2 regions of the Sporosarcina sp. FSL K6-1508 genome follow, and region 2 is predicted to be linked to the other one. Evidence: a T-box and tRNA genes for the amino acid it is inferred to sense, from the RefSeq annotation. Region 2 holds a T-box; the other holds one or more tRNA genes.

Region 1 (16,205 bases), 810 kb from region 2:
AAACGCACGAATAGCTTTGACTTTAGCTGTTTTCTCTATTGTCGGGGGAAGTATTTCCCTCTATCATTACGGAATCCAAAAAATTAGTTTCTTAAGCGATAGTGCGCCGGCGTGCGGAAATGTATCTTGCACCGGACAGTACATCAACTATCTTGGGTTCATTACCATTCCTTTCTTGGCGCTTACGGCATTTTTAATCATCTTAATCACAAGCCTTTTCATGATGAAATGGCAGAAGGAGTCGAGGTAACTTGAAAAAACTATTGCTAATTGGCGGAGTTATTATCGCCATTTTCATCCTTGTCGTTGTCTTGTCGAAAAAATCGGATGAGGCAAAACTGAAAGACAATCCTTATGGAACAGAAATGCTTGAACAACCGACAATCGATTTGATTGGCAATAAAAACTACAGCAACATTGTTCTGCCAGATGCCCTATTCAAAAAAATCGAGGCCGGTGAATCCGTAACGGCATACTATTTCCACCCAACATGCCAATATTGCATGCAAATGACGCCTGTCATGATGCCAATAGCGAAAGAGATGGGTGTAAATGTACTGCAATACAACATGCTCGAATTTGCTGATAGAGTTGGCGAAAAGACAAAATATGATATTCAAAATTGGCCGGCACTCGTCCACTACGAGAACGGCAAAGAAGTCGGACGGATGGTCGGTGCACAGCCAGAAGAAAATATCCGTAAATTTTTCAATGAATTCGAAGGTAAATAATGAAAAACGTGCGGGAAGGAATGATTTGAATGGCGTTATTTCATTATAAAACACAAGAAGACAATATGACGGTTGAATATCTGCTCAAGGACAAATGGCAGGGCGGCAAAAAGACCGTCCACCTTATGCGGATGGCTAAGAGTGTACTAGGAGCGGATGGAGAACCAATAGACGACTGGCGCCTGCCTCTCGCCAAAGGGACAGAATTAGTATTTACGTTTCCCGATGCAGCATCCACGTATATTGCCGATGAACATACTGACATCCCTGTAATTTTTGAAGACGAGCATATCCTTGCAGTCGTAAAATCGGCTGGCCTCACAACTCATCCTGACGGCCCGAAAGAAACGGGTACGCTGATGAATGCTGTCATGGCTTATGTTCAAAAAAATGGCGGAGACTATGCGGAACATGTACATCGTCTTGATAAAGGGACTTCTGGCGTTGTTCTCGTTGCGAAACATCCGATTGCAAAAGCACTTTTTGACCGTATGATTGAGAATAACGACATCTCACGTAAATACACTGCAGAAGTGGACGGTTACTTGAAAAGGCCAAAAGGTTCCATTAGACTCCCGATTGGAAAAGACCGCCATCATCCAGCCAAACGACTTGTTTCGATGTCTGGTCAAGCAGCGGTAACAAATTTCCGGCTCATTGAACGTAAAGAGGAAACCTCAATCGTAGAAGCTGACCTCGAGACAGGCCGAACACACCAGATTCGCGTACATTTAGCGCATCTTGGACATCCTGTTACAGGTGATACACTATATGACGGCAGTGAAACAGAAGACGGTAATTATCGGCTTACTGCAACTGCAATCTCGTTCATCCATCCATTTACAGATGAACAAACACTTATCGAAATGACAACTATCTAAAAAATGCCCTGGAGGGTTATATCTCCAGGGCATTTCTTTTGAAAAAGTACTATTTTTCAACATGGACCGATGTCCAGCTCCAGTGCCGTTCGCTTTTTTTTATTAAAACGCTAATTGACGAATTCCATTCTCAAGACGCTCGTCTACTTCTTTTGCGTCTTCAATATGTTCCACAATTAGATTATGTGCTTGCGTAAATAGATTTTTCGCACCGTTCAGTTCATATTTCACTTCTTCGGACAACTTCTTCTGTTCTTCAATCATTTCTTGAACAGCACCGATGTCGCCTTGACTTAACTCAATTGTACTTAGGATGCTTTCAATTTTTGATGCAGTTGCCAAACTTACTGCGACTCCTTTTTCAACGAGCTCCGCACTTTTTCTTGTAGCCGCAAGCGCCTGCTCGATTTCATTGCGAAGTGAAGAAGTCAATGTCTGGATGTTAGCCGTACTATCCGACGTGCTTTCTGCAAGTTTTCGTACTTCTTGGGCAACGACCGCGAACCCTTTTCCGGATTCTCCAGCCCGTGCCGCCTCGATTGATGCATTCAATGCAAGCAAATTCGTCTGCGCTGCGATATCTTCAATGACACCGACAATTGACTGAATCTCAACGGATCGAGCGCTTAAGTTCGTCATATTCTGTTCGGAAGCTTGAATTTGGATTCCCAAGTCTTTGATTACATCGGCTGTCGCCTTGACCTCTTTCGTTCCTTCCGACGCCTCTTTGACCATGCTATGGGATTGTTCTTCAAGTGAACGACCTTTTTCGAACAAGTTCTGTGACTTTTCTGACGTTCTTTCGCTTAATTCACCCACATTTTCAAACTTTATCTCAATCTGACTAACTGCATCTCCTAATACATTATGTTGCGCATTTACCTTCTCATGTTGATCGACAGCAGCATTCAGTTCGCTTTTCAAGTCAGTTAAACGCCCTTGATCCTGCTCTTCTTTATTTAAATACGCTAATTTCAAACGTTCAAGTTCTAATTGAAGGCCATCGTCCTGGATAACTTTTTTCTTACTTTTGAACATGGTAATCAATTCCTCCTACATTCTTTTTTTCATCATACCATAAACTACCTCTTTTTGAATGTAGTATTTGTGACAAAAGTTGCAATACTATGAATAGCATTGAGACTTATGTCGCTCATTAGGAATGTTGATAAAATTAAAATGTATCCGGATTTGTTCCCGTCCGCTCATCGCGATTAAGTGCATCAATCGATTCCATCTCTTCATTTGATAGTTCAAAATCGGCAACCTCACTATTTTCTCGGATGCGTTCAGGTGTCACTGATTTTGGAATAACGATAAGATTATTTTGCAAATGCCAACGGATGATTACTTGTGCAGGTGTTTTCCCATATTGTTCGCCTATAGCAAGAAGCGTTGGTTCCGCGAGCAATTTACCGCGTGCAAGCGGTGACCAAGAAGTGACAGCAATGCCATGCTCATTGCAAAACGCACGGAGTGGTTCCTGTGTCAGATACGGGTGAAGTTCAATCTGGTTTACCATTGGTGCTATATTTGCTTTTACAAGGATTTTTTCAAGATGATGGGTATGATGATTGGAGACACCTGTTGTACGGATCAGTTTTTCATCATACAAACGTTCAATCGCTTTATAAGTGTCAACATATTTTCCCGTTATAGGCCAATGTGTCAAATACAAATCCAAATAATCTAACCCCAGTTTATTCAATGAAGCCTCGAACGCGCGGAGTGTCTCGTCATAGCCCTGATCGGTGTTCCAAACTTTCGATGTGATGAACAAATCCTTCCGTGGTACACCAGAGTGACGGACCGCTTCACCTGTTTCTCTTTCATTTTCATAGATAGCCGCCGTATCAATTGCGCGATATCCGTTCTCTATGGCATAGGAAATTGCCTCGACTGTCTGCCCAGGGTCTGTCATCTTATAAACACCCAGTCCTAATTGCGGCATATTCACACCATTCGCAAGCTCAGTTATTCCTTTAAAAAGTTTTGTCATTTTGAATTTCCCCTTTCCTATCTTATACTTTAATTGTACAAGCGTCATACGAATATTACGAATTACCTGATTAGAATTCAGAGTTGAATTTTAGCGTAAAAACGAATATTATTGTAAATGAACTTCATTTCGTTCGTATTTTGAAAGGAGAATTACGTTGTTTCAATTAAAAAAACATGGTACCACGGTAAAAACTGAAGTATTAGCCGGTATGACAACTTTTTTGACAATGGCCTATATTGTTATCGTCAATCCGATTATTCTTGCTGACGCTGGTGTACCATTCGAGCAAGTATTCATCGCGACGATTATCGCTGCTGTTATAGGTACACTTTGGATGGCGCTTTTTGCCAATTATCCCATCGCGATTGCACCCGGTATGGGATTAAATGCTTACTTTACATCAGTTGTTCTCGCTTCTGACGGACAACTCGATTATATGACTGCTTTTTCAGCCGTATTTGTAGCCGGACTATTATTTGTTTTGTTGTCCATGACATCATTCCGAGAAAAGCTAATCGAATCCATTCCTGAGAGTTTGAAACTTGGAATTACCGCAGGAATAGGATTATTCATCGCCTTTATCGGCTTGCGCCTTTCTGGACTCGTTGCTCCACATGAGGCAAATCTTGTGAAGCTTGGCGATCTAACTTCCCCACCCGTTCTGCTAGCTCTATTTGGTCTTCTTGTGACCGTTATTCTTATGACGTTGAATATATATGGCTCTATCTTCATTGGAATGATTCTTACAGGTATTGCCGCAGCCATTACAGGTCAGCTTAAATTTGAGGGCGCTTTATGGAAACTGCCGCAATTACCTGAAGGAATACTTGTCTGGAATCCAGTGACAGCAGTGAGTGACGTCATTTCACATGGCTTATATGGCGTCGTCTTTGCCTTCCTAATTGTCACTTTGTTCGATACGACCGGTACGATGATTGGGGTCGCAAAACAGGCAGGCCTAATGAAAGGAAACAAATTGCCCCGTGCACGTCATGCATTGCTTGCGGATTCTGTTGCAACAACATTCGGATCCATGTTTGGAACAAGTCCGACAACGGCGTATATTGAATCTTCCTCTGGTGTCGCGGTAGGAGGACGGACCGGACTAACATCGTTAACGGTCTCCATTCTCTTTATTGGTGCAGCGTTTTTCGGGCCGTTCGTCAGTACATTGTCAGGCGTCTCTGCAATTACCGCTCCTGCTTTGATTATTGTCGGAAGCCTGATGATTGGGGCAGTTAAAGATGTTGATTGGGATTCATTCGACGAAGCATTCCCGGCCTTTCTTGTAATCCTGACAATGCCACTCACTTCTAGCATTGCGACTGGGATTGCTCTTGGCTTCATCACATATCCGCTATTGAAGGTTGTAAAAGGAAAAGGTAAACAAGTTCCTATTCTCTTATATATTTTCGCGGTGTTGTTCACCTACCAGTTGCTCTATTTACCGCACTAAGAAAAGCGGAAAGCGCGAGTAGTCTAGACATTAATCCATGTAGAAAAAACGTATACTTATCTCTAAAAAAAATGCCCTTCCGTTTTACCTTGGAAGGGCATTTCTGTTACATATTCACTCTGCGTCTAGAAGTGATTGCTGATAGGAAGAGCGCTACTGCGGTAATAAGGTGCATAAACCAGCCAATAAACGGAATCGCACTCACTACGCTTGTCACAAGTCCCAGAATTGATGCTGCTTTGCCTTGCATTTCCCGAATTGAAAGCAATAACGTAATTGCATGCAGTACAAACATAACCCCGAGTACTGAATAGCCAGAGGTTACCACAAATAATCCACCAAGGAGCGGAATCGCAAGAAAACCTTCTGCTAATGCCGTGACCCATTTCATGCCAGTTGAGTAGTTCATATATATCCTGCCTCCATATTATTTAAGTCGTTACATTATATACGGACAAGCGACCTAAAAGTTTCATTTTTCTTTGCTCTGTCACAATTATTCTTGATGATCATTTCAATTCCATTAAAAATAGGGTATACTAAACGAAGCTACTAATGAATTTACAGGAGGTACCTAACATGACAATACTTCTAATTTTAGGTGTTTGCTTTGCATTCCTATCTGCAATTTTCACAGGCGGATATGATGATAAACCTGGCAAGGTAAAGATACCTGGTCAAAGAAAATAATTTGAACAAAACGGGACATGCCTTCTGGCTGTCCCGTTTTTTTATAAGGATAGAAAGATATGCTTTTCGGGTCTCCCCAGGCGCTTGCGCTTTTCATGCTGTCCAGACTCCAGCGCCTAGAGGCTCGGGTCATAAGTCGGTCCGGCTATGCAGCAAAGACCGCTGCTTCGCCAACCCGTCTTATGCCTGTCGCCTATCCCAAGGCGCTTGCGCTTTTCAAATTAATCCCGGATATGACTGCTGTCTGAGTGCTTCGTATATAAGAATCGCTGCCGTATTCGATAAATTAAGCGATCTGATATTGTCATTCATCGGGATGCGCAGACACCGTTCTTTATTCTCTTGTAACACCTCTTCTGGAAGCCCGCTTGTCTCTTTACCAAAGACGAAAAATATATCCGTCGATTCATCGGAATAATCGAATGCGGTATGAGGTCTTTCTCCATGCTTCGTCAAAAAGTAAAATACCGCAGTTGGATTCGCCGCAAAAAGTTCACGAATACCATCATGGTACGTAATATCGACGTGTTCCCAGTAATCGAGCCCAGCCCGTTTCAACATTTTATCATCTGTCGAAAAACCGAGCGGCTTTACTAGATGCAGTTTCGTTCCTGTTCCTGCGCATGTCCGCGCGATATTCCCCGTGTTCGCTGGGATGAGCGGTTCAAATAATGCAACATGTATGGTCATTTCAACACTTCCTCCACTTAAACTTTTTCTATCCGGTTACCCACTGCCTTTTCTAATTCAGCACGCACTTCCGGGTCTTCCTCCTTCAATAACGCTTCCTTAATTGCATTATACCCTTCTTCTAAACCGATTTGACCGAGTGCCCATGCAATAGTCCCACGTATTACAGGTCGCGGGTCTTTATCCAACATGGCTATCAATTCAGGTACTGCTGACTCATCCTTAAAATGTGCAAGAGAGATAATTGCATTTCGCTGAATAGGGTTTTTCCCGCGCCACGATCCGGATACATGCCCAAATTCCTCTTTAAACTCACGATTTGAAAGGCTGAGTACTGGTTGTAGAAGAGGCTTGGCCAATTCTGGATCTGGTTGGAATGCTTGTTGATGTAAATTATGTTTTCCTTTATTTTTCGGACACACCGTCTGACACGTATCACAACCGTATAACCTGTTTCCGATCTTTGCACGAAACTCCTCGGGTATTGGGGTTTTTGTCTGAGTCAAAAATGCAATGCAGCGCTGTGCATTCAATTGTCCGCCTTGAATCAAAGCCCCCGTTGGGCATGCATCAAGGCATAGTGTGCAGTCTCCGCATTCATCCTCCATTGGAACGTCCGGCTCAAATGGTATATTTGTAATCATTTCACCGAGGTACACATACGAACCGAACTCAGGTGTAATAATCGAACAGTTTTTTGCGGACCAGCCAATCCCAGCTCGTTCTGCGACAGCACGGTCGGAAAGTTCCCCCGTGTCCACCATCGAACGCACCTTTGCAGCGGGTGCATGTTCCACTATATACGCCTCAAGTAAACTTAGCTTTTCACGAAGGACCGTATGATAATCCGTCCCCCATGATGCACGGCAGAAAATCCCGCGCCGCTCGCCTTTTTTTCCCTTTGGAGAATTAGCCATTTTGGATGGATACGCTACTGCAATTGCTATGATACTTTCCGCTTGATCGAGCAAAAGGGCGGGTTCTGTCCGCTTAGCTAAGTCTTTTTCTTCAAAACCCGACTGATAGCCAAGTTCTTGCTGTCGTTTCAAGCGGTTTTTCAGCTCCCGAAATGGGGCGGCCGTTGTAAAACCAATCTTGTCGATGCCGATTGACTTCGCATAGTCCCTTACTGACTGTTGTAACTGAACAGCATTCACACTGTATCGCCTCCACTATGCTACTATTGAATTAAAACTATATAAAGGGTGAAGTCATTGAATATCGAAATGGATATGAAACTTTTAGGTGCCGTACCCGGATTAAAATTGGGCATTAATCATTATACCAAAATTACAGTGTCAGAATCGCCTCAAATGCTAAAAGGAAAATTACAATTATTCCAAGAGCAACTTTTCTTTGAACTTGAGAACAAATCCGTCTCCGATTTTCCTGGTATTAAAGAATGGCGCACTGTATGGAAATCACTTGGAGCAGATCCCAACCGGTACCGACATTCTACAGAAGCGCTCATGCGACGTATTAAGAAACAAAACTATATCAATCCCTTCCATAATGCTGTCGACTTGAATAATTTCTTTTCCTTGGAACATGAAATTCCTGCTGGCATCTATGACTTTGAAAAATTGGTCGGCGATGTATTGCTTACTTCTGGTACAGAAGAGGATGGATACGAAGGCTTGAATGGCCGTTTTAACTCATTACAAAACATTCTGCTATTGAAAGATGATTATAGCCCATTCGGCAGTCCATATGTCGATTCCATACGGACCGCCGTGACAGAAGAAACGACGGAAGCGCTACATGTCTTCTTCCTACGTCCTTCTATGGATGTTACTGAAGCATTTGAACTGACAACGGCATGCGGCAACATGTTCACCAGCCTTAGCGGCGGTTACGTCCATTCTTATGTTTTGCATGAGGGACAATCTTCCATTATAGTAGACTGATATAGTTTGTAACTGGGAGGAATGAACAAATGAGCAACATAACACTTGCTGAAGCCGTAAAATTAAAAAGCATCTTGACCAAGCGTATCCATGAGCTAGAACATGAAATGAGACGTGTCGCCTTTACGACTGTAGAAAAAGGAAGTACTCCCGAACAAGGACCACGTCCGCTTCAAGTCGTAGAAACCGAATTGGACGAAGTACGTTTGGACAGCCGCGTGCTAGATCGTCTCATGTATCGCGCAAATGTCGATAACACAATTGAATTCCAAGGACAACAGTTAGCCATTGTCGAAGCGATTGAACTCGCCACACAATTGCGTGCAAAAGCCCGCTTTTACAAAGAACTGTCAATGGCAGAAAAAGAAGAAATTCAATATGGCTATTCTGAAGGTACAATCGTGTACCGCGTCGCTTTATTTGCCCCAGAAGACTATCGGCTCAAATCATTGCAAGCAGAAAAAGATGCACATAAATTATCTAATTCGATTAATGCCAAAAACTATTCTATCGTTTTAGGCTTTGACGATGCGAAATACTTTTAATCCCTCGGAAAGGTGAGACTCCTTTCCGGGGCATAGAGTGGGGACCAATCCAATTTAAATTACAGGCAAACCAATGACCTGTTACCATTTACTTTGTGACCAATCCCCAATGACCATCCAAGGTAACTGCAATGGACAACCCTCTGCTAGTATTACCGAGGTCTCCCTCTATGGAAATCGCTCCTGCCGCGTCTGTGGCAGGAGCGATTTTAATTAGATTTAATTTTTGAACGGCTGTGTTTTCTCCCCATTAATCATTAACTTCCAGATTCCTTTTTCCGGGAATTTTATACTCCCATAATAATAATTATCTTGAGGGGTATTCTGAAAGAAGACATGCTCGGAAATAACTTTCCCTTTATTATTTAATAACTTCACCTCTATTTCTTTCCCGTTTTCTTCTTCACTTACAATTAATGCTTCAGTTGACTCCCCGACTGTAAGTTCCATTGGATGATTAACCAAAGTATAATGTTCGGTTTTCGGAAATGGGGGAAGGACCTCAATTGTAAATTCCTCAAATAATTGATCTTCCACATAGAAGGAAAGTTGCCATTTACCTTCTTTCGGAAATGGTGTGAAACTAGTTAATACCTGTTGGACATCTTCTTCAAATAGAAAACCATCAAAAACCCCTTCAGACATTATTATTTTTTTATCGTAAGCATCCCTAGCTTCTACTGTGTAACTTTTACCTGCGAGTTCTGACGCACCTATCCAAAAGTAGAGCATCATTTTCGCCCCTTTTCTTGCATCTTCCGCTACAAATTGTTCGTTAAATAGCATTCCCACCTTCCCCTCAATTCCAGTCACTTCTTGATTACTTTGTGAAAAGTTAAAGATTTCCCCCAGCTGCGCGGTCAATTCTACCTGAGGTCGAAACGACTGCTTCAGTTCATTAAGCCAATTATTACTCTCACTATCACTTGATAAGACAAGAACAAATACTACCGCACATATTAAAGTAAGTGCCGTGAGAGATTTAACAAACTTCACTCTCTTTCTAGATTTCGTCCCCTTCTTCATAGCTAAAATAATTTTTTCTTTCTGTTCATCATCCAATGTATATTTAGGTAGTTTTTTCAGACTTTCTTGTAAGTTCTCCACTCTCTTCATAAGTAAATCCCTCCTCTACAAGTAGTTCTCTTAGTCTCATTAACGCCCGATGAAACATGACATTCACATGATTCACATTGCTTTTCAATACTTCACTAACTTCTTTTGGCGTTAGCTCTAAAATACTTCTAAGAATAACTACCTCTTTATAGCGGGGAGAAAGTTGATGAATCGCTTTGTATAATTGGATGATTTCCTGATTTAGAATTGTTTGCTCTTCCAATTCATTTGACTCTTTGGGGTCGCGGATAATTAAATGCTTGATCTTTTCCCATACTCTCCGTTTGCGATAATCATCGATAACCTTATTTCTCGCAATAGAAATCAGCCATGTTTTGGGATGAGATTGCCCGTTGAACCCAGCCATTTTCTTCATAGCTATCATAAAAGTTTCTTGGACTAGATCCTCGACATCTAACGAGCCCGTATAGTAAGTTAGAAAACTGGTGATATCCCTTTCATACAGCTGAAACCACTCCTCGATTGTATGGTTCGTCACACGCTCTCCCCTCCTTTAGTTATTAGACGATTCACTACATGAAATATTACAGGCAAATTAGAAATTATGTAACTTCAAGGGAAACCAAAAGAATTTTCCTGATTTCATTCCAAAATAAAAACTCCTTTTAAGTTGGTAAAAGGAGTTTTGTAAAAGAATCTATTTCAGCAGAAGATACAATCAATATTTATTTATCAAGTCATCTTTTCTTAATGAACCACCTGCTGCTCACTTTCCGCAATCTGCTTCAGAGCCTTTGCACGGCTCACAATAAAGTTCTTCATATAGCTTTGCAAAAACAGCTTATCCGCAATAACTCCAATCGGTCCAAAAGGGGATTTATAACGAAAGCGATCAATCATTAGCGTGCCATTATCCTTTTCAATAAACTCGTGTACATGCGTAAATGAGTGAAAGGCACCTTTGACCATTATATCTTCAAAGAGATAGGGTTCATTCATTATTGTAACTTTAGCCGTCAGTCTTTGCCTTATACCGAAATGGACTGCCTCCCATGTAACAACATCCCCCGCCAGCAATAAACCTGTCGTAACCCCACCAACGGCTTTCTCTTTCGTACCCTTTGTTGTTTGAGTATGAATATCCACATCGCGCGCGAGATCAAAGCAGCGTTCTACTGAGGCTTTAATGAATTCCTGATGTTCGATTAATGGCATAACAGCCCCTCCACTCAATATTCTTTCTTTCACTGTAGCACAATAAGTTCTAAGTTGAAATTGAGCGGAACAAAAGCGGATACGCGACCCCAGCCGCCAAGTCTACAGCACGACCGACCATATATCATCCTCAACCGATCATTAGCGCTACGCAACCGATCATATATCACTGGGGACCGATCATAACGCGGCGCAACCGACCATATACCTCCGCCAACCGATCATTAGCAACCCACGACCGATCATATATATTGCTCTCCAGCATCCAAACATTTGGTGCTCACTGCCTGAATCTCGCATATCCGCTTTCACGGGCTATCTATAGGCCCAGACATTTATAAATTTATTAGACATGAAAAAAAGACACAACCGAAGTTGTGTCTTTTCCATCTGATACCCGAGGCCGGACTTGAACCGGCACGCCTCGCGGCATCGCATTTTGAGTGCGACGTGTCTGCCATTCCACCACTCGGGCATAACAATATTCATTTCACTTCCAACAATAAACAAGAAAATTGGAGGCGGCAACCGGAATCGAACCGGTGATAAGGGTGTTGCAGACCCATGCCTTACCGCTTGGCTATGCCGCCGCAGAAAATGGAGCGGAAGACGGGATTCGAACCCGCGACCCCGACCTTGGCAAGGTCGTATTCTACCACTGAACTACTTCCGCGAAACTGGGGTAGCTGGATTCGAACCAACGAGTGACGGAGTCAAAGTCCGTTGCCTTACCGCTTGGCTATACCCCAATAAGATAAATGGGGCGGCTGAAGGGAATCGAACCCTCGAGTGTCGGAACCACAATCCGATGTGTTAACCACTTCACCACAACCGCCATGATATCTAGTTTGATTTAATTAGATATACAAATGGGGCGACTGAAGGGAATCGAACCCTCGAGTGTCGGAACCACAATCCGATGTGTTAACCACTTCACCACAATCGCCACGATATCTAGTTTGATTTAATTGGATAAATAAATGGGGCGACTGAAGGGAATCGAACCCTCGAGTGTCGGAACCACAATCCGATGTGTTAACCACTTCACCACAATCGCCATAATATTAGGTTAAATTAAAAAAAGTGGCAGGGGCAGTAGGAATCGAACCCACATCAAAGGTTTTGGAGACCTCTATTCTACCGTTAAACTATGCCCCTACGTGGAAGTCTTTTCAACACATGGTTCGTGTTAAAAAAATGGTGGTGGGGGGCGGATTCGAACCGCCGAACCCGTAGGGAGCGGATTTACAGTCCGCCGCGTTTAGCCACTTCGCTACCCCACCATATAGGTCTAGATGGTGCCGGAGAAAGGACTTGAACCCTCAACCTACTGATTACAAGTCAGTTGCTCTACCAGTTGAGCTACTCCGGCACAAATATTAAAATGGTGGCTCAGGACGGAATCGAACCGCCGACACAAGGATTTTCAGTCCTTTGCTCTACCGACTGAGCTACTGAGCCACATATTTGGTCTACTCTAAGCTATGTATTTCTTTGTCAGTTTGCTTATTTTAAACCTTATTATAATAAAAATGGCGGTCCCGACCGGGATCGAACCGGCGATCTCCTGCGTGACAGGCAGGCATGTTAACCGCTACACCACGGGACCATTTGGTTGCGGGGACAGGATTTGAACCTGTGACCTTCGGGTTATGAGCCCGACGAGATACCACTTCTCCACCCCGCGACAACAATATATAGTATTAATTTGATAATTCGCATGAATTTCTGACTTATAAGTCAGATGTGTAACCCGATGCATTGTGATAAAATTTGGTTGCGGGGGCAGGATTTGAACCTGCGACCTTCGGGTTATGAGCCCGACGAGATACCACTTCTCCACCCCGCGACAATGTTAATTGTTTGTATAAATATAATGGTGGAGGATGACGGGCTCGAACCGCCGACCCCCTGCTTGTAAGGCAGGTGCTCTCCCAGCTGAGCTAATCCTCCTGGGTAAAAAAAATTTTTATTCATTCCACATAATGTGTCTTGTATGGAATAAGTTTTATTGGTGACCCCTACGGGATTCGAACCCGTGATACCGCCGTGAAAGGGCGGTGTCTTAACCGCTTGACCAAGGGGCCATTATTATTTATGTAAATCTGGCGGAGAGCAAGGGATTTGAACCCTTGAGACAGCGTTAACCGTCTACACGATTTCCAATCGTGCTCCTTCGGCCACTCGGACAGCTCTCCTAAATGGCTCCGCAGGTAGGACTCGAACCTACGACCGATCGGTTAACAGCCGATTGCTCTACCACTGAGCTACTGCGGAATAATATCATAATACTTACAAAGAGCATGCTCTTTAGGAATAACAGACCAGCGACGTCCTACTCTCACAGGGGGGAACCCCCAACTACCATCGGCGCTGAAGAGCTTAACTTCCGTGTTCGGGATGGGAACGGGTGTGACCTCTTCGCAATCGTCACTGGACTATTTTCCACAAGACAATACTTATTATATCATGTCTTGATGGATGTTGCAAGCGTTTTTTATAAAATAATTACTTTTGTTCGCTCAAAACTGAATAAAACAGACATTGTGCTACACGAATCAGGGTAATCAAGCCCTTTTTCAAAATTGGTTAAGTCCTCGATCGATTAGTATCCGTCAGCTCCACACGTCGCCGTGCTTCCACCCCAGACCTATCAACCTCATCTTCTTTGAGGGATCTTACTTACTTGCGTAATGGGAAATCTCATCTCGAGGGGGGCTTCATGCTTAGATGCTTTCAGCATTTATCCCGTCCATACATAGCTACCCAGCGATGCCTTTGGCAAGACAACTGGTACACCAGAGGTATGTCCATCCCGGTCCTCTCGTACTAAGGACAGCTCCTCTCAAATTTCCTGCGCCCGCGACGGATAGGGACCGAACTGTCTCACGACGTTCTGAACCCAGCTCGCGTACCGCTTTAATGGGCGAACAGCCCAACCCTTGGGACCGACTACAGCCCCAGGATGCGATGAGCCGACATCGAGGTGCCAAACCTCCCCGTCGATGTGGACTCTTGGGGGAGATAAGCCTGTTATCCCCGGGGTAGCTTTTATCCGTTGAGCGATGGCCCTTCCATGCGGAACCACCGGATCACTAAGCCCGTCTTTCGACCCTGCTCGACTTGTAGGTCTCGCAGTCAAGCTCCCTTATGCCTTTGCACTCTGCGAATGATGTCCAACCATTCTGAGGGAACCTTTGGGCGCCTCCGTTACTCTTTAGGAGGCGACCGCCCCAGTCAAACTGCCCGCCTGACACTGTCTCCTGCCCCGATAAGGGGCATGGGTTAGAAGTCCAATACAGCCAGGGTAGTATCCCACCAACGCCTCATCCGAAGCTAGCGCTCCGGAATCCAAGGCTCCTACCTATCCTGTACAGGCTGCACCGGAATTCAATATCAGGTTACAGTAAAGCTCCACGGGGTCTTTCCGTCCTGTCGCGGGTAACCTGCATCTTCACAGGTATTATAATTTCACCGAGTCTCTCGTTGAGACAGTGCCCAGATCGTTACGCCTTTCGTGCGGGTCGGAACTTACCCGACAAGGAATTTCGCTACCTTAGGACCGTTATAGTTACGGCCGCCGTTTACTGGGGCTTCAATTCGAAGCTTCGCTTGCGCTGACCTCTCCTCTTAACCTTCCAGCACCGGGCAGGCGTCAGCCCCTATACTTCACCTTGCGGTTTTGCAGAGACCTGTGTTTTTGCTAAACAGTCGCCTGGGCCTATTCACTGCGGCTCTCTCGGGCTTTAACACCCTACCAGAGCACCCCTTCTCCCGAAGTTACGGGGTCATTTTGCCGAGTTCCTTAACGAGAGTTCTCTCGATCACCTTAGGATTCTCTCCTCGCCTACCTGTGTCGGTTTGCGGTACAGGCACCTCCCGCCTCGCTAGAGGCTTTTCTTGGCAGCGTGAAATCAGGGACTCCGGGGAATACTCCCCTTGCCATCACAGCTCAATGTTATAGGAACGGGATTTGCCTCATTCCACACCTCACTGCTTAGACGCGCATAACCAACAGCGCGCTCACCCTATCCTACTGCGTCCCCCCATTACTCAAACGGCGGGGAGGTGGTACAGGAATATCAACCTGTTGTCCATCGTCTACGCCTTTCGGCCTCAACTTAGGTCCTGACTAACCCTGAGCGGACGAGCCTTCCTCAGGAAACCTTGGGCATTCGGTGGAAGGGATTCTCACCCTTCTTTCGCTACTCATACCGGCATTCTCACTTCCAAGCGCTCCACCAGTCCTTACGGTCTAGCTTCGACGCCCTTGGAACGCTCTCCTACCACTGACATCTAAGATGTCAATCCACAGTTTCGGTGATTCGTTTAGCCCCGGTACATTTTCGGCGCAGCGCCACTCGACCAGTGAGCTATTACGCACTCTTTAAATGATGGCTGCTTCTAAGCCAACATCCTGGTTGTCTGGGCAACGCCACATCCTTTTCCACTTAACGAATACTTGGGGACCTTAACTGGTGGTCTGGGCTGTTTCCCTCTCGACTACGGATCTTATCACCCGCAGTCTGACTCCCAAACATAAATCATCGGCATTCGGAGTTTGTCTGAATTCGGTAACCCGGGATGGGCCCCTAGTCCAAACAGTGCTCTACCTCCGAGATTCTTAAGTTTGAGGCTAGCCCTAAAGCTATTTCGGAGAGAACCAGCTATCTCCAGGTTCGATTGGAATTTCACCGCTACCCACACCTCATCCCCGCACTTTTCAACGTACGTGGGTTCGGGCCTCCAGTAAGTGTTACCTTACCTTCACCCTGGACATGGGTAGATCACCTGGTTTCGGGTCTACGACCCCATACTCTGACGCCCTATTCAGACTCGCTTTCGCTGCGGCTCCGCATTCACTGCTTAACCTTGCATGGAATCGTAACTCGCCGGTTCATTCTACAAAAGGCACGCCATCACCCATTAACGGGCTCTGACAACTTGTAGGCACATGGTTTCAGGATCTATTTCACTCCCCTTCCGGGGTGCTTTTCACCTTTCCCTCACG
Region 2 (16,205 bases):
ATGCGGAAAATAGGGTGTCATAACCATTGCTTCAAACAGATTCGTATACGTATCATAATCAACGGGGTTCATCGTCCCTTTTTCCATATGCATTTTCGCAAAAATGCCTGTATCTTCATAAATCGAACGGTCTTGGATAAATCCGCCGCCATATTCAAATATGCGTTTCTGCTCTTTGAATCGCTCTGCCAAGAAGTAAATTTGTAAATGGAAGCTCCACTTTTCAAAGTCATTGTAAAAAAGATCGAGGTAGGGATTCTGATCGACATTTTCAAATGATGTCCTGAAATTCAGTGCATCCGCAAGTGCCTGCGTCATCGTTGACTTGCCGACCCCCACCGTCCCAGCAATTGTAATGACAGCATTTTGAGGGATGTCGTATTTTTCACGTAAGTTCATTCAACTTTACTCCTTTTCGTATCGACGAATCGACCGTATCTAAAATAAATTGCAGATCCTTTTCATTGTTTACGAAATCTAGATCGTCCCCATTGAACCGAAGAACAGGTATTTCAGGATGTGCTGATTCAAAAAACGTAATGAACGTTTTGTAGTCTTCTGTAAGTTGCTGTAAATAAGCAGGATCCATGTTTTTTTCAAAATCGCGCCCGCGCTGGGCGATTCGCTTCATAAGCGTGTCTAGGCTTGCGTGGAGATAGACAATGATATTCGGAACAGGCATGTCCTTCGTTAAAATTTTATAGATTTCTTCGTACTTCACATACTCATCAGGACGCAATGTTCGTTTCGCAAAAATGAGATTTTTAAAAATATGATAATCGGCAACGACCGGTTTTTGTTCAACCACTATTCCGGGTTTAATATCACTTAGCTGTTTGTAGCGGTTACAAAGAAAAAACATTTCGGTCTGGAAACTCCATTCCTCGATGTTATCGTAAAATTTATTAAGAAATGGATTTTCATCCACAATTTCTTTTAGCTGATAGAATTGCTGTTTGTCCGCGACTGCTTTGGAAAGTGATGTTTTCCCAACTCCAATCGGACCTTCGATCGCTATGAATGGAACAGACATCAGAAATCCTCCTTCACGTCTACATTATATATTGCTCTTCATTTTATCACACAGGTGAAATGAAAAATAGAGCGTGCTCAACGTTTCAGACTTTTTCCACGTGGAACAATTTTAGGGACTGCATCTAAAACCCGGCGGCTTCTAAGCATTAGCCATAGGGCCTCTTATAGAGCCATCGCTCCTAATTGGAAGATCACCCTTCATTCACCATATTAAAATGCTACAATATCTTCAAGGAGAGATGACTTTGGATACTTTTAATAAAGACCGGATATATATGCAAATGGCAATTGACGAAGCGATGAAGGCACAAGCGCTTGCCGAAGTTCCCATTGGCGCAATCATCGTCCATGCGGATAAAGTAATTGCCCGCGCTCATAATTTACGTGAAACAACCCAAAATGCCGTAACACACGCAGAATTGTCCGCCATTCAGGATGCATGCCAAGAAATTGGCAGCTGGCGGCTTGAAGATACGACGCTGTATGTAACACTTGAACCATGCCCGATGTGCGCAGGCGCTATTTTACAATCCAGAATTCCTCGTGTCGTCTACGGTGCCCGCGATCCAAAAGGCGGTTGCGTCGACTCACTCTATCGCTTATTGAACGATCCACGGTTTAATCATGAATGTGAGGTGGTTGAAGGCGTCCTTGCGGATGAATGCGGGGAGATGCTGACAGCGTTTTTTAGAGCGATACGCGAACGAAAAAAAATTGACCAAAAGCGTAAGCGCCTTGATCAAGGGTGCTGAAGTCTAGACGGACTAAAAAAGAAATCGTGCGAGACATCGAATGACGCCTTGCACGATTTTTGTTTTCACAAAGTAATAACTTCTTTCCCGCCCATATACGGACGGAGAACTTCGGGAATAACGACTGAACCGTCTTCCTGCTGATAATTTTCTAGAATTGCTGCCACGGTACGCCCAATTGCCAGGCCGCTTCCGTTCAATGTATGAACGTATTCAGGTTTTGCCCCTGCTTCACGGCGGAAACGGATATTTGCACGGCGCGCCTGGAAGTCTTCAAAGTTTGAACAAGAAGAAATTTCACGATACATATTTTGAGTCGGAATCCATACTTCAAGATCGTATTTCTTCGCTGCAGTGAAACCCAGATCTGCTGTGCACATTTTCAATGCACGGTATGGTAATTTCAACAACTGTAACACTTTTTCCGCATGCCCAGTCAGTTTTTCTAATTCATCATAAGAATCTTCCGGTTTTACGAAACGGACGAGTTCTACTTTGTTGAACTGATGCTGACGGATTAATCCCCGTGTATCGCGCCCCGCAGAACCTGCTTCTGAACGGAAGTTTGTGCTGTATGCTGCAAATGCTACCGGCAATTGTGCAACATTCAGGATTTCATCACGGTGGAAGTTCGTTACAGGCACTTCAGATGTAGGGATAAGGAAGTAATCCTCTTCATTAACTAAAAATGCATCTTCCTCAAATTTCGGCAACTGGCCAGTCCCTGTCAGGCTTGTACGATTTACCAAGTACGGCGGCAGTATTTCTTCATAACCGTGTTCTTCAATATGAAGATCCAGCATGAAGTTGATTAATGCGCGCTCTAGACGTGCACCGAGTCCGCGGTAGAAAACAAAACGGCTTCCTGTCACTTTTGCAGCACGTTCGAAGTCAAGAAGTTGTAAATCCGTTCCTAAATCCCAATGCGGTTTAGGTTCAAATCCAAATTCAGGCTTCTCCCCCCACACACGAACTTCAACGTTATCGTCTTCGCTATCGCCAACCGGAACGCTGTCATGTGGTACGTTGGGAATACGCATCATGATATAGTTCAATTCTTCTTCCACTGTATTCAATTCTTCATCAAGTTTTTTGATTTCATCTCCGACTTGACGTGTACGCGCAATAACTTCATCTGCATTTTCCTTGTTGCGCTTCATCTCAGCGACCTTTTGAGATACTTCATTACGCTCCGCTTTCAAGACTTCAACTTTTGCAATCAATTCTCTGCGTTTGTCGTCAAGACCTTGGAAGTTGTCGAGCTGAGAAATATCTTCTCCACGTTTAGAGAGTTTCTCTTTTACTTCATTAAAATTGGCACGGACTCTTTTAATATCTAGCATAGGTGATTCCTCCTTGAGTTTTAGACGATAATGGATTAGCAGTGCTCAAAAGAAAAGCGTTAGCACTTGGTCAGGGACGACTTATGACCCCGAGCTCCGGGCACTAAAACTGGACAATAAAAAAAGCCCTCCATCCCCTATAAAAGGGACGAGAACTACCCGCGTTGCCACCCAAATTGACTGGACACTTAAGTCCAATCCACTCCATTGAAGTAACGGTTCAACTGCCGGCTCAGGCCTACTATACGTTTCAGCCCGGCTACTCAGGGACGGATTCACAAGTGTCTTTACCGACTCGCACCACCCGCCGGCTCTCTTCAAAAAAACATTCTTGCTACTGCTTCCCATCATCGTCTCATGTTTGAAATTAGTATTACTTTACTACAAGGTTGATTTTTTGGCAAGTCATTCAAAGAAAAGATGTAACCGCTTTCCGTTATAGTCCTCTCATGAATAATGCAACTTGTTCAAAATACATCCTTTCATGTGGAACAAAATCAGGAAGGCTGATTATTACCGTCGTCCCGTCATGAATATTCCTGCAGGTCACTGTCATGACTTCCGATAGGAATAGTTGAATCAAGTCTTCCCGTTTCACGATATGGACGCTTTCCACTTCTTCCAGTTGTAACGAAAAGTCTCTTGCTGTAAATGTTGATTCATACAGGAAGACGTTCGCAAACTCATGGTCAATAAAGTTCGACAGTTCAATGCCGTCCCGCACGATGCCTTTCGAATGGAGCTTCTGCATATCAATTTCGATACCTAGTTCCTCTTCCACTTCCCGAATGCCGTCCATCACAGTTTCGGTTGAAAGGATGTGCCCCGCAGCGGTAATATCGTACAAACCAGGGAAATCCTTTTTCACGTTACTTCTTTTTTGAATATAGATGAACTTTTCATCCAGTAGCCAACAATGGAATGTTTCATGCCACAGTCCTTTAAGATGAACATCATCTCTACTTTCATCTCTCAAATATGTATAGTTTTCATCAAAAACTTTTAACCGTTCCATTCAAATCACCTCTATCCAAGTATAACAAAGCCATCTTCATTTAACGAAGATGGCCATAAAGACAAACCTATTTTAACTATTCACCAGGAATATTTGAAACCTGTAATAAATGGGTTTCATCTTCATTTATTAATTGAATCTTATAATGGTCGCTTTGAATCGTTTCCTTAATTTCTTTTGTTGCTAAATACGTTTGAAGGGCCGTTTCAATATCTGAAATAATCTGTTTGTCGGGGTATTCCGGTAACGCTGTTTTAATCCAAACATTTGTCACGCCGCCTTTCACCTTATAGCTAATTCCTGTCACATTGTAAATGGACTTACCAGCTAGCGCTGCATGAATATCACTTACAATATATGCCCAACGGTTATCTTGACTACGGTGTTTCGCATTGTAATAATGTACTTTGACCTCCTTAATGTCTAAACTATCTTCATCAATCGCTTCAATGACAAATTTTTGAATTGCCTCTGCTTCCTTCACATGATCTGGTATATCAATTTCAAGTACGTTTGAAAAGAATCCTTCTTTAATGCCATATGTAGCATGTTGTGCCAAGTCGGAATAGCCATACTTCAAGAATGCACTGCTAATAACAACATCTACTTCATCCATTAGAGTACCCAATTTACGATGTCTTTCCGGTAATTCTTCACTGCCTTCAAATAGAGTAATGTTTAATCGGTATTGATCGGTGCCTTGGTCATATAGCAATTGTTCAAGTTGGGGTACAAGCACTTTTTTCATTGATACAAGACTATCTGCGCCTTTCATCAATACGATTTCAATTGTATAAGGATTAGGCCTTGTGCCGACAGAAGATGCTTCATACCCCGATTGCTCAAGAATTTCCATAATCTTTGAATGTAGCGAATCGACAGTTGATGAGTTGCCCACTGGGATTTGAAGAGGCAAGATTTTTGCTGCCAAAGAGGCCATTGTTGGGGAATACAATGGTGAACTTCCCACTAACAAAAGGAGAGTAGCTGCCACTGAGAGCCAAATCTTTTTGCTTGATAGTTTCTTCTCTACAGTCTTCTTACTTTCAAGCAAAATACTCTTTCGCAATTTCCCATGATATTCTGCCTTCATGTGGAGATTTTGTTTTAGTTTCTCAAAAGAGTTATTTAGCTCATCATCAAATGATTGCTTCATATCTAAATCCCCCTTCTATCAGCTTGTATTTTAATTCCTGTAACCCCCGTTGTAATGTGCTTTTCACCTTACTGTCTGACCAACCTAAAACTTCAGCGGTTTCTTTCGTCGAAAACTCTTTTAGCTTACGCAGAACGATTACTTGCCTATAAGATGGTTTTAATTTTTGTAAAGTATGGATCAAGACTACTTCCCGTTCGTTCATTTCCATCAATTGATGCGGCAAAGGGGCTAAATCACGATCATTCAATGACAGATCTAAATAATGTTGCAACGGATTCTTTTTACGTAAGTAATCTTTCGTAGTATTTTGAGCAATGCTAAATAACCATGTTTTAATACTCGATTGATGTAAAAACGTATCATGCTTTCGATAAGCCTTCACAAATGTTTCCTGTGTTAAATCTTCCGCATGTTGATAATCTTTCACCATCATCAAAATGTATGTAAATATAGCTTCACCGTAATCGTCATACCATTGTGCAACAGTTTCTTGGGTATCCACAGATTTCCATCCCCTTTCTTCCTACCAGATATGGTGAATTTATGAACACATGTATTAACGTAGCGTAGGCGCCATATCTGGGGTAGCCAAAGCGTATTTAAAGGAATTATTTATTTCAACTTATATACTTAGACGCAAGTTACAAAAATCGGTCGCAAATAAAAATAAAAAAGAAGGGGTAATATGCTCATCTACTGAACATATTAACCCCTTCAACTTATAGTACGGTTTAATTTTTACTCTTTTATTAATTCATTACCAACCGCGTACTGACATAAGCTCTTCCTCTTGAAGAGTCCCGATTTCCAGCCCTTTCATCGGTTCGCCGATGTCTTTGGACAGCTCGCCAATCAATTTATAGTCTTTGAAGTTTTCCGTTGCTTTGACAATCGCACGTGCAAATTTTTCAGGGTTCTCTGATTTGAAGATACCTGAACCTACAAATACGCCGTCCGCGCCAAGCTCCATCATCAGTGCAGCATCAGCAGGTGTAGCTACGCCACCTGCTGCATAGTTTGTCACAGGAAGACGTCCGTGTTTTTTGATGGCAAGGAGGATTTCATAAGGTGCGCCAAGATTACGCGCTTCCGTCATGATTTCGTCTTCATTCATATGAACAAGTCTACTCACTTGTGCATTGACCATGCGCAAATGACGTACTGCCTCAACGATGTTCCCTGTACCTGGCTCACCTTTTGTACGAAGCATTTTAGCACCTTCCCCGAGACGGCGTGCTGCTTCTCCAAGATCACGCGCTCCACAAACGAAAGGCACACTGTATACGCTTTTCAACAAATGAAACTCTTCATCAGCCGGTGTCAATACTTCACTTTCATCAATATAATCGACACCGAGTGCTTCAAGTACACGTGCTTCGGAAATATGACCGATACGTGCCTTCGCCATGACTGGAATCGAAACAGCCCCTTGTACGTCCGTAATGATGCGCGGATCCGCCATGCGCGCCACGCCGCCAGCTTTCCTTATATCAGAAGGAACCCGTTCCAATGCCATTACTGCAATTGCGCCTGCCGCCTCTGCTATTTTTGCTTGCTCTGCATTAATAACGTCCATAATAACCCCACCGTATTTAAAGTTCATATTAACTTCCCCCTTTTCTTATTGTCTAGAGTTCAGCGCCTAGAGGCTCGAATCATAAGCCATGCGGACTATACGGCAAAGAACGCCGTTCCGTCAGCCCGTCTTTTGCCTGTCGCCTCTGAACAGGCGCTTCCCTCTTTTCTTATTGTTCAGTATAATGGAATATGACCTTATTGAAATACTCAGTTCCGATCAACTTGAAGGGGTCAGATGGAGGGATTGCCATGGAAATGTTATTAATCAAGCTAGAGAAAAGTATAAATACCCCGCTATATGAACAAATGTACAACCAACTAAGACGGGATATTACAGATGGCAAATTGCCTGTAGGTATGAAACTTCCTTCGAAACGAAAACTCGGTGACTTTCTCAATGTGAGCCAGACAACTGTTGAACTTGCCTATGCACAGTTGGCGGCTGAGGGGTTTATCTCCTCGAAACCTCGGAAAGGTTTTTACGTACAAGCAATTGAAGAGCTCGCCTACGTCCAACCGATGCAAGTTGCAGAGGAAATGGTGACCGAAAAAATTGTAGATGTATCTTTCGACTTCTCGCCTGGCAAAATCGATACTGAATCATTTCCTTTTACGCAATGGCGGAAGTACGCAAAAGACGTTATGGATGAATCTTCTCGGAATCTTCTTCTTCTTGGACACCCTCATGGTGATTGGGAGCTTCGTCAAGAAATTTCGCGTTATTTATATCATTCGCGCGGTGTTGACTGTATTCCCGAGCAGGTTATTATCGGCTCCGGGACAGAACAGCTCATGCCCCTCGTCATCCGGGTTCTAGGGACAGAAGCGACATATGCAATAGAGGATCCTGGCTACCCACTCACCCATCATGTATTTTTCCATAATAACCGGGTAGCAATTCCGATTGCAGTCGATGAAGAAGGGATGGATGTAAGCCTCCTGCAACGCTCAGGAGCAACTGTTGCCTATGTGACTCCCTCTCATCAGTTCCCGACAGGCAGCGTCCTTTCCGCATCGCGCAGGACCGCTTTATTGAACTGGGCTTCCTCAGTTAACGGAAATTTTATTATTGAAGATGATTATGACAGTGAGTTCCGCTATACCGGCAGACCGATTCCTTCTTTACAAGGTATGGATAAGGGCGGCAACGTCATCTATTTGAGCACCTTTTCAAAATCGCTTATGCCCTCGCTACGAATTGCTTATATGGTGCTTCCTCCTGTATTGCTAAATCGCTATGAAAAGGCATTCATCCATTACTCAGCTACAGTACCGCGGCTCGATCAGCATATCCTGGCGCGTTTTATGGCAGACGGTCATTTTTCACGTCATCTTAATAGAATGCGGAAAATATATAAACGCAAGCTTCAAGTTCTTACAGAGACTCTGGCATCCTATGCTCCCTACGTTTCATTTTCAGGCGATGAAGCAGGCATGCATATTATCCTAACCGTCCACACCGAAACAAATGAAAAATCCCTGGTACTCGCTGCACGGAAAGCAAGTATCCGTGTATACGGCTTAAATGAGTATAGAACAGTTGCCCAAGCGGGGGAACCCTCCTTTCTTCTCGGTTTCGGCGGCCTTTCTACAGAGGATATCACCAAGGCCGTAGAAGACCTTATGAAGGCTTGGAATATCTGTAAAAGCGAAAGTACTTGTTAATTCTCTTCCTACTTGAGTTTAGACAAAAAAAGGCGAAGCATCCTTTTAAGGATGTTTCGCCTTTACTGTTTAATAGACAAGATAGTATAAGTTTTAACTACTCGGGTCAGTGTCTAGACTCCAAGCGCCTTCAGCTTTTCTTATTTAAATAGACCTTTTACAAACCCTGTTGCACTACTCCAGATGCTTGCAAAGAAGGCGCCAATCGCACTCATTGTAAGTGAAAACCAGCCTGCCTTCTCGACTGCATCTTTCGTAACAACCTCAGTTCCCGGATTATCGGAATCAATGAAACCGTAATCAGTTCCTTCCGTTTTCACGAGATTCACATGCCCCACAACAGTGTCTTTTTTAATTGGTGCTTGTAGTGCACCTTCTTTTACTTTTGATTCATCAAGTACAAGTTCAGGTACATATAAATCTTTTTCACTTGTTTTCACCATCATGCGAATCGGTTCCTTCACTTCCACGGCAACATTTTTCGCTTTTCCTTTAGTAACGTCAAGTGTTTTAGAACCTTTAAACTGATAGCCGGCCGGAACGAACTCTACTTCCGAAAATTGACCAAAACCGTAATCGAACAGAGCACGTGTCGCATCGAATCGTGCTTTGTATGACCCTACTCCTTTTGCATCAACCGCTTTCATAACAACAGCAATCACCCGTTTACCGTCCCTTGTGGCTGTCCCTGTGAAGCAGTGCCCCGCAAAGTCAGTCGTACCTGTCTTCAGACCATCAACACCTTCGTATTCATAAACAAATCCTGGAAGCATGAAGTTCCAGTTTTTCATCACAGTTCGATCAGTTGTTCCTTCACGGAAAACTTTTGTATTGATTTTTGTCGTTTCTAACACTTCAGGATAATCGTGCAGTAAATGGTATGCAAGCTTTGCAACCGATTTCGCAGGCATAACGTTTTCATCCTGAGGACCTGTCCCTTGTGGATGCATCCCTTGAAGATCACCATTATTCAAGCCCGTTGAATTGACAAATTTATAATCTTTTAAGCCCAGTTCTTCCGCTTTCGAATTCATCAGTTTCAGAAACTCTGTTTCCGTTCCTGCTATCGTTTCTGCAATTGCAATTGTCGCTGCATTTGCAGAATAGATTGCTAATGCTTCATACAACTCACGTATTGTATACGTTCCATCTCTTCGCAGAGGAACATTACTGAGACGACGGTCTTGTGAAACGGCATATGTATAGTCGTTCACTTTATATTCCTGATCCCAGCTTATTTTACCTTCTTTAATTGCTTCAAAAAGAATATATTCAGTCATCATTTTTGTCATACTAGCAATACCTAGAGGCGTATCTGCATTTTCTTCATATAGTATTTTTCCGCTATCCGCGTCAATTAAAATCGCTCCGTCAACATGGATGCCTAGTGCTGATTCGGCGTAAACCGGAACCGTGCCCCATGTCATTATTAATAATAACGGCACTAACAGGAATGCCACCAATTTTCTCATCTCTCGCTTCACCATAATACCTCCGTCATCGCTATTTCCCTAAAGACATTTTATCATATTTCTGCTACTCCATGGGAACTAAACCGAAAAAACACCTTTCCGCTCATATGTAGACGCAGGAAAGGTGATGAAGTTCCTTCATTCCGATTCAAAACACAGGGAAAGTTAATTCTTGAAACAAAATCCCTTATGAAAGTGTATAATTCGGCGCTTCTTTTGTAATTTGTACTTGATGTGGATGACTTTCACGCAATCCTGCACCCGTCATGCGGATAAACTGTGCTTTCTCACGCAAATCACGCAAGTCCTTTGTACCACAATAACCCATACCTGCACGAACACCGCCGATTAACTGATGAATCGTGTCCGACAAAGACCCTTTGTAAGGCATACGCCCTTCGATTCCTTCAGGTACAAGCTTTTTCGCGTCCTCTTGGAAATAACGGTCTTTCGAACCGCGCTCCATCGCAGCAATTGATCCCATACCACGGTAAACTTTAAAACGCCGTCCTTGGAATATTTCAGTTTCTCCCGGACTTTCCGTTGTACCCGCAAGAAGACTTCCTAGCATAACAGCATGCCCACCGGCGGCAAGCGCTTTGACAATATCACCGGAGTACTTAATACCACCGTCAGCAATAATTGTTTTGCCTACCTTACGTGCTTCTGAAGCACATTCGTAGACCGCTGTAATTTGTGGAACACCCACACCTGCAACCACACGCGTCGTACAGATTGAGCCAGGTCCTATGCCGACTTTGACGACATCTGCACCCGCTTCAAAGAGCGCACGCGCACCTTCTGCAGTCGCAATATTGCCTGCAATGATTTCAAGATCCGGGAACTGGCGTCTAATCTGAGCAACCACATCCAGAACACCTTTAGAATGGCCATGTGCCGTATCGATGACAACAACATCGACTTCAGCATTTACAAGTTTCTCTACGCGTACCATCGTATCTGTCGTAACACCAACCGCTGCGCCTACAAGCAAACGACCTTGTTTATCTTTTGCGGCATTTGGAAACTCGATTACTTTTTCAATATCCTTAATTGTGATCAACCCTTTAAGGATTCCCTTCTCATCGACGATCGGAAGCTTTTCAATTTTATACTTTTGTAAGATTTTCTCTGCATCTTCCAATGTTGTACCAACCGGCGCCGTTACAAGATTCTCTTTCGTCATGACATCATCAATAACAAGTGAATAATCTTGAATGAAGCGAAGATCACGGTTTGTCAGAATACCTACCAGCTTTAATTCTTCAGTATTATTAACAATTGGAACGCCAGAAATACGGTATTTACTCATTAGATGCTCAGCGTCGAAAACCTGATGCTCAGGTGACAGGAAAAATGGATTTGTAATAACGCCATTTTCTGAACGTTTTACAGTAACAACCTGTTCAGCTTGTTCTTCGATGCTCATATTCTTATGGATAATACCAAGTCCACCTTGACGCGCCATAGAAATTGCCATCTTCGATTCAGTAACCGTATCCATTCCGGCGCTAATAACGGGGATGTTTAATTTTATCTTATTTGTCAGTTCGACAGAGAGCGATACATCTTTGGGCAATACTTCAGATGGTCCCGGTATTAGCAACACATCATCAAATGTAAGCCCTTCACGCGTAAATTTTGTTTCCCACATTCCAACATACCTCCTGTTAGTTATAATTGAATATTATTAAAAGGGTATCAGCGGTCACAATAGCTGTCAAGGTAGGAAGGACAAGTAAAAGTATTCCTATTATTCACTGAACAACTTGATTTATTGAATTCTTCATTTTAAGAGGTGAAGTTTGTGGTGCAAACCGTTCGACAACTTGTCCTTCGCGATCAATTAAAAACTTCGTAAAGTTCCACTTGATCCCCTCTGTCAGTATCCCCTTTTTTTGGGAAGTTAGAAATGTGAAAAGTGGTTCTGCTTGGTCACCCTTCACGTTGACTTTTGCAAACATCGGAAAGGTTACACCGTAATTGACTTCACAGAATTCCATCGTCTTCTCAATATCATTAAACTCTTGATTATTGAAATTGTCCGAAGGAAAGCCCAGAATAACGAGCCCTTGATTTTTATGTTCTTCATATAGTTCCTGCAATTCCTTGAACTGGCTGGTAAAACCGCATTTACTTGCCGTATTCACTATAATTAAAGGCTTTCCTTTGTAGTCTTCCATTGATTGGACGTCACCGTTCGGTTTTTTGACCGAAAACTCATAAATAGTCTTCATTGAGTTAGCTCCTTTAATTTTAGACTTATATAAACCATAGGCTGATGCAGGAACAATTACAAGGATTGGGGATTGAAGTGATGATGTTTAGTACGTGGTACCAAGCAATTAATTTGAGCGACTTACCAGATGACAACTAATCGAAATAATCCTATTGCATCCAAAACCAATTTTATGACTTCCTTAACCGACAATTTCGCTTCCTTTCTTCTACTAAGATAAGTTTACCTTCATTACTACAGTTAAACACAAAAAGACTATTACTTCTACTAGGCAAATACTATACATAAAAGTGTACGGATAACGCAAAAACGAGAGGATTCAAAAGAATCCTCTCGTTTTATATAAACCATGGTGCCCGGCGACGTCCTACTCTCACAGGGGGAAACCCCCAACTACCATCGGCGCTGAAGAGCTTAACTTCCGTGTTCGGGATGGGAACGGGTGTGACCTCTTCGCAATCGTCACCAGACTCTATTGAGCTTGTTCGCTCAAAACTGAATGAAACAGACATTGTGCTACACAGAATCAGGGTAATCAAGCCCTTTTCAAAATTGGTTAAGTCCTCGATCGATTAGTATCCGTCAGCTCCACACGTCGCCGTGCTTCCACCCCAGACCTATCAACCTCATCTTCTTTGAGGGATCTTACTTACTTGCGTAATGGGAAATCTCATCTCGAGGGGGGCTTCATGCTTAGATGCTTTCAGCATTTATCCCGTCCATACATAGCTACCCAGCGATGCCTTTGGCAAGACAACTGGTACACCAGAGGTATGTCCATCCCGGTCCTCTCGTACTAAGGACAGCTCCTCTCAAATTTCCTGCGCCCGCGACGGATAGGGACCGAACTGTCTCACGACGTTCTGAACCCAGCTCGCGTACCGCTTTAATGGGCGAACAGCCCAACCCTTGGGACCGACTACAGCCCCAGGATGCGATGAGCCGACATCGAGGTGCCAAACCTCCCCGTCGATGTGGACTCTTGGGGGAGATAAGCCTGTTATCCCCGGGGTAGCTTTTATCCGTTGAGCGATGGCCCTTCCATGCGGAACCACCGGATCACTAAGCCCGTCTTTCGACCCTGCTCGACTTGTAGGTCTCGCAGTCAAGCTCCCTTATGCCTTTGCACTCTGCGAATGATGTCCAACCATTCTGAGGGAACCTTTGGGCGCCTCCGTTACTCTTTAGGAGGCGACCGCCCCAGTCAAACTGCCCGCCTGACACTGTCTCCTGCCCCGATAAGGGGCATGGGTTAGAAGTCCAATACAGCCAGGGTAGTATCCCACCAACGCCTCATCCGAAGCTAGCGCTCCGGAATCCAAGGCTCCTACCTATCCTGTACAGGCTGCACCGGAATTCAATATCAGGTTACAGTAAAGCTCCACGGGGTCTTTCCGTCCTGTCGCGGGTAACCTGCATCTTCACAGGTATTATAATTTCACCGAGTCTCTCGTTGAGACAGTGCCCAGATCGTTACGCCTTTCGTGCGGGTCGGAACTTACCCGACAAGGAATTTCGCTACCTTAGGACCGTTATAGTTACGGCCGCCGTTTACTGGGGCTTCAATTCGAAGCTTCGCTTGCGCTGACCTCTCCTCTTAACCTTCCAGCACCGGGCAGGCGTCAGCCCCTATACTTCACCTTGCGGTTTTGCAGAGACCTGTGTTTTTGCTAAACAGTCGCCTGGGCCTATTCACTGCGGCTCTCTCGGGCTTTAACACCCTACCAGAGCACCCCTTCTCCCGAAGTTACGGGGTCATTTTGCCGAGTTCCTTAACGAGAGTTCTCTCGATCACCTTAGGATTCTCTCCTCGCCTACCTGTGTCGGTTTGCGGTACAGGCACCTCCCGCCTCGCTAGAGGCTTTTCTTGGCAGCGTGAAATCAGGGACTCCGGGGAATACTCCCCTTGCCATCACAGCTCAATGTTATAGGAACGGGATTTGCCTCATTCCACACCTCACTGCTTAGACGCGCATAACCAACAGCGCGCTCACCCTATCCTACTGCGTCCCCCCATTACTCAAACGGCGGGGAGGTGGTACAGGAATATCAACCTGTTGTCCATCGTCTACGCCTTTCGGCCTCAACTTAGGTCCTGACTAACCCTGAGCGGACGAGCCTTCCTCAGGAAACCTTGGGCATTCGGTGGAAGGGATTCTCACCCTTCTTTCGCTACTCATACCGGCATTCTCACTTCCAAGCGCTCCACCAGTCCTTACGGTCTAGCTTCGACGCCCTTGGAACGCTCTCCTACCACTGACATCTAAGATGTCAATCCACAGTTTCGGTGATTCGTTTAGCCCCGGTACATTTTCGGCGCAGCGCCACTCGACCAGTGAGCTATTACGCACTCTTTAAATGATGGCTGCTTCTAAGCCAACATCCTGGTTGTCTGGGCAACGCCACATCCTTTTCCACTTAACGAATACTTGGGGACCTTAACTGGTGGTCTGGGCTGTTTCCCTCTCGACTACGGATCTTATCACCCGCAGTCTGACTCCCAAACATAAATCATCGGCATTCGGAGTTTGTCTGAATTCGGTAACCCGGGATGGGCCCCTAGTCCAAACAGTGCTCTACCTCCGAGATTCTTAAGTTTGAGGCTAGCCCTAAAGCTATTTCGGAGAGAACCAGCTATCTCCAGGTTCGATTGGAATTTCACCGCTACCCACACCTCATCCCCGCACTTTTCAACGTACGTGGGTTCGGGCCTCCAGTAAGTGTTACCTTACCTTCACCCTGGACATGGGTAGATCACCTGGTTTCGGGTCTACGACCCCATACTCTGACGCCCTATTCAGACTCGCTTTCGCTGCGGCTCCGCATTCACTGCTTAACCTTGCATGGAATCGTAACTCGCCGGTTCATTCTACAAAAGGCACGCCATCACCCATTAACGGGCTCTGACAACTTGTAGGCACATGGTTTCAGGATCTATTTCACTCCCCTTCCGGGGTGCTTTTCACCTTTCCCTCACGGTACTGGTTCACTATCGGTCACTAGGGAGTATTTAGCCTTGGGAGATGGTCCTCCCGGATTCCGACGGAATTTCACGTGTTCCGCCGTACTCAGGATACACTCTGGAGAGAATGGACTTTCGACTACGGGGCTTTTACCCGCTGCGGCGGACCTTTCCAGGTCGCTTCGTCTAATCCATTCCTTTGTAACTCCGTATAGAGTGTCCTACAACCCCAGGAAGCAAGCTTCCTGGTTTGGGCTCTTCCCGTTTCGCTCGCCGCTACTCAGGGAATCGATTTTTCTTTCTCTTCCTCCGGATACTTAGATGTTTCAGTTCTCCGGGTGTGCCTCGTTTACGCTATGTATTCACGTAAACGTACTGTCCCATTATGGACAGTGGGTTTCCCCATTCGGAAATCTCCGGATCAAAGCTTACTTACAGCTCCCCGGAGCATATCGGTGTTAGTGCCGTCCTTCTTAGGCTCCTAGTGCCAAGGCATCCGCCATGCGCCCTTTCTAACTTAACCTTTCGGTTTCCAACAAGCTTACGCTTCTTGAATTCCTCTTTGGTGAATTCTCCTTTACAGCGATGTAAATCGGAATTCGTTAAAAGGCATTGCATGATCAACTCATTTGCATGTGCTGATCTAGAGAAATAAATTTCTCTACGTTGATTACTTGATTTGTTGCTATCAATGTCGTTTCATTCAGTTTTCAAAGAACAAGTTTTGAATGCTCATATAGTAGCTTCTTCAAGTGATAAACCTGCTTGAAAAGCGTAATGAACCTTCAAAACTGAACGCAAAACGTCAATGTGCAGACCCGTGGTCTACATTCCGTAATAATCCTTAGAAAGGAGGTGATCCAGCCGCACCTTCCGATACGGCTACCTTGTTACGACTTCACCCCAATCATCTGTCCCACCTTCGGCGGCTGGCTCCCGTAAGGGTTACCCCACCGACTTCGGGTGTTACAAACTCTCGTGGTGT

The links. A T-box is a leader RNA that pairs with one kind of tRNA and senses whether it is charged. The one in region 2 lies ahead of serS (serine--tRNA ligase), so its partner is inferred to be a tRNA-Ser.
Region 1: it encodes a tRNA-Ser, which carries the amino acid that the T-box ahead of serS (serine--tRNA ligase) is inferred to sense. The anticodon was not compared.

Annotation. Positions count from the first base shown of each region.
Region 1 is NZ_JBBOXF010000001.1:1,615,491-1,631,695, reverse strand. Features, by position in the region: gene MKZ11_RS08075 (disulfide oxidoreductase) at 1-250, shown strand, start outside; gene MKZ11_RS08070 (thioredoxin family protein) at 252-731, shown strand; gene MKZ11_RS08065 (RluA family pseudouridine synthase) at 761-1,612, shown strand; gene MKZ11_RS08060 (methyl-accepting chemotaxis protein) at 1,715-2,650, opposite strand; gene MKZ11_RS08055 (aldo/keto reductase) at 2,787-3,611, opposite strand; gene MKZ11_RS08050 (NCS2 family permease) at 3,769-5,070, shown strand; gene MKZ11_RS08045 (hypothetical protein) at 5,177-5,479, opposite strand; gene trmL (tRNA (uridine(34)/cytosine(34)/5-carboxymethylaminomethyluridine(34)-2'-O)-methyltransferase TrmL) at 5,977-6,450, opposite strand; gene queG (tRNA epoxyqueuosine(34) reductase QueG) at 6,468-7,607, opposite strand; gene MKZ11_RS08030 (B3/B4 domain-containing protein) at 7,665-8,357, shown strand; gene MKZ11_RS08025 (hypothetical protein) at 8,387-8,902, shown strand; gene MKZ11_RS08020 (hypothetical protein) at 9,122-10,018, opposite strand; gene MKZ11_RS08015 (RNA polymerase sigma factor) at 9,972-10,517, opposite strand; gene MKZ11_RS08010 (SRPBCC family protein) at 10,727-11,194, opposite strand; tRNA gene MKZ11_RS08005 (tRNA-Leu) at 11,589-11,669, opposite strand; tRNA gene MKZ11_RS08000 (tRNA-Cys) at 11,711-11,784, opposite strand; tRNA gene MKZ11_RS07995 (tRNA-Gly) at 11,793-11,867, opposite strand; tRNA gene MKZ11_RS07990 (tRNA-Gln) at 11,872-11,943, opposite strand; tRNA gene MKZ11_RS07985 (tRNA-His) at 11,954-12,029, opposite strand; tRNA gene MKZ11_RS07980 (tRNA-His) at 12,065-12,140, opposite strand; tRNA gene MKZ11_RS07975 (tRNA-His) at 12,176-12,251, opposite strand; tRNA gene MKZ11_RS07970 (tRNA-Trp) at 12,279-12,352, opposite strand; tRNA gene MKZ11_RS07965 (tRNA-Tyr) at 12,393-12,477, opposite strand; tRNA gene MKZ11_RS07960 (tRNA-Thr) at 12,491-12,566, opposite strand; tRNA gene MKZ11_RS07955 (tRNA-Phe) at 12,580-12,655, opposite strand; tRNA gene MKZ11_RS07950 (tRNA-Asp) at 12,728-12,803, opposite strand; tRNA gene MKZ11_RS07945 (tRNA-Met) at 12,807-12,881, opposite strand; tRNA gene MKZ11_RS07940 (tRNA-Met) at 12,969-13,043, opposite strand; tRNA gene MKZ11_RS07935 (tRNA-Val) at 13,072-13,147, opposite strand; tRNA gene MKZ11_RS07930 (tRNA-Glu) at 13,207-13,281, opposite strand; tRNA gene MKZ11_RS07925 (tRNA-Ser) at 13,301-13,392, opposite strand; tRNA gene MKZ11_RS07920 (tRNA-Asn) at 13,397-13,471, opposite strand; rRNA gene rrf (5S ribosomal RNA) at 13,517-13,632, opposite strand; rRNA gene MKZ11_RS07910 (23S ribosomal RNA) at 13,780-16,205, opposite strand, start outside.
Region 2 is NZ_JBBOXF010000001.1:803,839-820,043, forward strand. Features, by position in the region: gene MKZ11_RS03755 (deoxynucleoside kinase) at 1-399, opposite strand, end outside; gene MKZ11_RS03760 (deoxynucleoside kinase) at 386-1,033, opposite strand; gene tadA (tRNA adenosine(34) deaminase TadA) at 1,281-1,787, shown strand; gene serS (serine--tRNA ligase) at 1,853-3,130, opposite strand; T-box leader at 3,272-3,490, opposite strand; gene MKZ11_RS03775 (NUDIX hydrolase) at 3,567-4,145, opposite strand; gene MKZ11_RS03780 (hypothetical protein) at 4,222-5,301, opposite strand; gene MKZ11_RS03785 (RNA polymerase sigma factor) at 5,285-5,806, opposite strand; gene pdxS (pyridoxal 5'-phosphate synthase lyase subunit PdxS) at 6,062-6,907, opposite strand; gene pdxR (MocR-like pyridoxine biosynthesis transcription factor PdxR) at 7,132-8,547, shown strand; gene MKZ11_RS03800 (serine hydrolase) at 8,688-10,034, opposite strand; gene guaB (IMP dehydrogenase) at 10,207-11,673, opposite strand; gene MKZ11_RS03810 (glutathione peroxidase) at 11,777-12,256, opposite strand; rRNA gene rrf (5S ribosomal RNA) at 12,613-12,728, opposite strand; rRNA gene MKZ11_RS03820 (23S ribosomal RNA) at 12,811-15,743, opposite strand; rRNA gene MKZ11_RS03825 (16S ribosomal RNA) at 16,069-16,205, opposite strand, start outside.